DNA from 2 places in the Ralstonia condita genome. Region 2 is predicted to be linked to the other one. Evidence: riboswitches for the same ligand, from Rfam matches in the RefSeq annotation. Region 2 holds a riboswitch; the other holds the start of a gene.
The links. Region 2 has a riboswitch for glycine ahead of gcvT (glycine cleavage system aminomethyltransferase GcvT). Riboswitches for the same ligand answer to the same signal wherever they lie in the genome.
Positions count from the first base shown of each region.

Region 1: linked by a shared signal. The riboswitch ahead of R2N03_RS04780 (D-amino acid dehydrogenase) and the one ahead of gcvT (glycine cleavage system aminomethyltransferase GcvT) in region 2 are both predicted to bind glycine.

Region 1 is NZ_CATYWO010000001.1:1,006,638-1,009,082, reverse strand. It holds gene R2N03_RS04785 (M20 aminoacylase family protein) at 1-888, shown strand, start outside; glycine riboswitch at 961-1,056, shown strand; gene R2N03_RS04780 (D-amino acid dehydrogenase) at 1,229-2,445, shown strand, end outside.
Region 2 is NZ_CATYWO010000003.1:380,350-382,794, reverse strand. It holds gene R2N03_RS13485 (hypothetical protein) at 1-219, shown strand, start outside; glycine riboswitch at 626-723, shown strand; glycine riboswitch at 736-863, shown strand; gene gcvT (glycine cleavage system aminomethyltransferase GcvT) at 993-2,120, shown strand; gene gcvH (glycine cleavage system protein GcvH) at 2,169-2,445, shown strand, end outside.

The sequences.
Region 1 (2,445 bases), on a different contig from region 2:
CGCATGCATGCCTGCGGTCATGACGGACACACCGCCACGCTGCTGGCCGCCGCCGAATATCTCGCTTCCACGCGCAACTTCAGCGGCACGCTCAACCTGATCTTCCAGCCCGACGAAGAAGGCCTGGCCGGCGCGCTGGCGATGATGGACGATGGCCTGTTCGAACGTTTTCCGTGTGACGGCATCTACGCGTTCCATAACGCACCGGGGCTGCCGTTGGGTGCGGCCGTCGTGCAGGAAGGCCCGCTGGGCGGCTCCTCGGACCGCGTCACCGTGACGTTTCGCGGCCGCGGCGGCCATGGCGCCATCCCCAATCTGGCCAACGATCCGACGCTGGCCATGGCGGCCACCGTGCTGGCGCTGCAGGGCATCGTTTCGCGCAACGTGGCGCCCGTGGACGCCGCCGTCATCAGCGTTGGCGAAATGCACGCCGGGACGACGCACAACATCATTCCCGAGACGGCCATGCTCAAGCTGAGCGTGCGCGCCACCAAGCCGGACGTGCGCGATCTGCTGGAGCGCCGCATCCGCGAGGTGATCACGCACCAGGCTGCCTCGTATGGGGTGGCGGCGGACATTGAGTATGAGCGCCTCGTACCGGCCATCCAGAACAGTGCGCGCGAGGCCGGTATCGCCCGCGAGGCCGTGGCGTCGGTGGTGGGCGGTGAGCGTGTCCTGCGCATGCCGCCGTCAGCGCAAATGGGCAGCGAAGACTTTGCCTGGATGCTGGAGCGCATGCCCGGCTGCTACTTCGCCCTGGGCAACGGCATGGCGGGGCAGGCATGGGTCGGTTGCTCGCTGCACAACGACGGCTACGACTTCAATGACAAGCTGATCCCGATCGGCGCGGCATGCTGGGTCACGCTGACCGAGCAATACCTGCGCTGACCCTTCGGGATTGCCCTCTGGTCATTTCACGCATTGTGTTGCATAGTGACGGCCAGACATTGCAAGGTTTTACCCGCGATACCGGGAGAGACTGCCCACCGCCAGGCGGGCAGCGCCGAAGGAGCAACCGCCCCGGAAACTCTCAGGCAAACGGACCGGTATCCGTCATCACACTCTGAAGAACCCCGGCCTCATCGTCAGCCGGCGGTACCGAAGGAGCAAGCCACGGCCCGCGATTGCGGGCCGCTGCGAATCTCTCAGGTCAAGGACAGAGGGGGCGCCCGCTGCGCATCGTGCGTCACGGGCTTCCCATCCTGACGTCCGCAAGAGACCTGAAACAATGAAGACAATCGCCGTAGTTGGCGGTGGAATCACGGGAGTGACCACCGCATATGCCCTTGCGCGCCGCGGATTCGCCGTGACGCTGTTCGAGCGCCATCGCTATCCCGCCATGGAGACCTCGTTCGCCAACGGTGGCCAGCTTTCCGCCTCGAACGCCGAGGTCTGGACGCACTGGTCCACGCTGCTCAAAGGCATGAAGTGGATGCTGCGCAGCGATGCCCCGTTGCTGCTCAACCCGCGCCCCACCTGGCACAAGCTGAGCTGGTTTGCGGAGTTCATTGCGGCCATCCCGCGCTACCGCGCCAACACCATCGAGACCGCGCGCCTGGCCATCGCCGCGCGCGAGCATCTCTTTGGCTGGGCAGAAGCAGAGGGCATCGACTTCGACCTTCGCAAGCAGGGCATCCTGCACATCTATCGACACAAGGCCGGCTTTGAGCATGCCGGACGCGTATCGGCCCTGCTGGCTGCCGGCGGATTGCCGCGCCGCGCCGTCACACCCGAAGAGATGCGCGCCATCGAACCGACCCTGGCCGGACGCTACTACGGCGGCTACTTCACCGAAAGCGACTCCACCGGTGACATTCACAAGTTCACCACGGGTCTGGCCGCTGCGGCAGCCCGGCTCGGCGTGGACATCCGCTGCGGCCAGGACGTCGACACCGTGACGACCGACGGGCGCCGTGCCGCCGTGGTTGCAAACAACGCCACACATGGTTTCGACGGCGTCGTCGTGTGCGCTGGCGTGGCCAGCCGGGAACTGGCCGCCCAACTGGGCGACCGGGTCAATGTGTACCCCGTCAAGGGCTACTCCATCACCGTCAACCTGACCGACGAAGAGAGCCGCGCCAGTGCGCCCACTGTCAGTCTGCTCGACGACGAGACCAAGCTCGTCACCAGCCGGCTCGGTGCGGACCGCTTCCGGGTGGCCGGCACGGCGGAGTTCAACGGCATCAACCGCGACATCCGCGCCGATCGGATCCGCCCGCTGGTTGACTGGGTGCGCGAATGCTTCCCGGGAGTCAGCACGCGTAGTGTGGTGCCTTGGGCGGGCCTGCGCCCCATGATGCCCAACATGATGCCGCGTGTCGGACGCGGCCGCGCAGCCAATGTCTTCTACAACACGGGGCACGGGCACTTGGGGTGGACCCTCTCGGCGGCCACCGCTGAGATGATCGGCGACGTGGTCCGGCAGGCAGTGGAGCCGACCGTATC
Region 2 (2,445 bases):
GTCAACCACCGCCTTGCCAACCAGAACAGGCGCATCCACAACGAAGTGAAGGAAGGCGAGATCACCAAGGGCCAGGCGCGCCAGCTGCACCGGGAAGACCACCAGATTCGCCAGGAAGAGCGCGACATGGCGGCTCAGAATGGCGGCGGCATCACCAAGCAGGAGCAGCGGACGCTGAACCAGCAGGAAAACCAGGTCAGCCGCCAGATCGGCAAGTAAGCCAGAGCACCACCCGCCAACACCCGCACTCCGGCCACACCCTTGGAGCTTGGCGATCCCGCCAGCGCCCCGAGGGTGTGGCCGTTGTCTTTGGCATTTGGCCTTTGACGTACCTGCCCTTGATGGCGCCTTGAATTTTCGTAACCGGGCGGAGGCGGGGAAAACTCGCTGCGCTCAGACAGTTCCCCGCCTTTTTTCCGCCCGCTTACGAAAATTCAAGGAGGCTTTCGCCATCTCGGGCGCGCCTTTCTTTTGCTTACTTTTCTTTGGCAAGACAAAGAAAAGTGAGTCGGTCCCGGCAGGGAACGAAAGGGGGGATGGACCCAAAGCATAAAACCGGCCCTCCTCTCAAAAACCGTCGAATCCCCCCCCAATTGACAATCCCATCCCCCTTCCGTACATTCGCGCCATCCATCCGGGAGAGCGTGCCCGCCGTATACGGCAAGGCGCCGCCGAAGGGGTAGCACCCGAAAACTCTCAGGCATCCAGGACCGGGCGGATCGGCGGACATGCGTCCGACCGCACTCTGGAGAGCTGGCGCCGCACGACCACTGCGGGCGCCCACCGAAGGGGCTCACGAACGGCGCGCACCGCTATGCGCCCCGCTTCGCAATCTCTCAGGTACCAAGGACAGAGGGGCCATCTGCGCAGCTTGTTGATCTTCATGGCGTCACCATGAGGGATCAGGCTGCGCGGGTGGCCTTTTTGCTTTTCTGGTTCCCGATCCATGCGCCGCGCCCAAGCCGCGGCGGCGCGCTCAGCCGAGAGATTCCATGACGCTCCAACACACGCCGCTCAATGCCATCCACCGCTCGCTGGGCGCCCGCATGGTCGACTTTGGCGGCTGGGACATGCCCGTCAACTACGGCTCCCAAATCGAAGAGCACCACGCCGTGCGCCAAGATGCCGGCATCTTCGACGTCTCGCACATGTGCGTGGTCGACCTCACCGGCGCGCGCGTGCGCGACTTCCTGCGTGGGCTGCTCGCCAACAACGTCGACAAGCTGCAGACGCCGGGCAAGGCGCTCTACAGCTGCATGCTCAACCCCAAGGGCGGCGTGATCGACGACCTGATCGTCTACTTCTTCCGGGAAGACTGGTTCCGCCTGGTGGTCAACGCCGGCACCGCTCCGACGGACCTGGAATGGATCGTCGCGCAGAACGCGGCCGCCGGCACCGACGTGACCATCACGCCGCGCCGCTCCGACAACAACGCTGGCGCCGAGCCGCTGGGCATCCTGGCCGTGCAGGGCCCGAACGCGCGTGCCAAGACCTACGCCGCGCTGCCCGGCACGCAGGCCGTGGGCGAGGCGCTCAAGCCGTTCAACGCCGGCTTCGTCACCGTGGAAAACGTGGGCGAAATCATGGTGGCCCGCACCGGCTACACCGGTGAAGACGGTTTCGAACTGGTCGTGCCGGCCGCGCAGATTGCGGGCGTGTGGGAGCGCCTCCTGCAAGCCGGCGTGCGCCCGGCAGGCCTGGGCGCGCGCGACACGCTGCGCCTGGAAGCCGGCATGAACCTCTACGGCCAGGACATGGACGAGCACGTGTCGCCGCTCGACGCCGGCCTCGCCTGGACGGTCGACCTGCAAAGCGAACGCGACTTCACCGGCAAGGCCGCGCTGCAAGCCGGCGGCCAGCGCGAACAGTTCGTCGGCCTGATCCTGCGCGACAAGGGCGGCGTGCTGCGCGCCCACCAGAAGGTCATCACCGCTGCCGGTGACGGCGAGATCACCAGCGGCACGTTCAGCCCGAGCCTGTCGCTCTCCATTGCACTGGCGCGCCTGCCCAAGGACGTGTCCATCGGCACCGACGTGCAGGTCGAAATTCGCGACCGCAAGTTGACCGCGACTGTGGTTAAACTGCCGTTCGTGCGCAATGGCAAGGCGCTGGTCAGCTGAACACCGAATCTGCATTCCCCCAATACCCATCTTCCGGAGAAACCTTTCATGAGCAACGTCCCCGCCGATCTGAAGTACACCGAACACGACGAGTGGATCCGCGTTGAAGCCGACGGCACGCTGACCATCGGCATCACCGACTTCGCGCAGGACGCGCTGGGCGACATCGTCTTCCTGGAACTGCCGGACGCTGGTCGCGCAGTCGCCAAGGACGAGGCGATTGCCGTGGTCGAATCGGTCAAGGCCGCCTCCGACATCTACGCCCCGGTCTCGGGCGAGATCATCGCCAACAACGCCGACGCCGCGGGCGCGCCCGAGTCGGTCA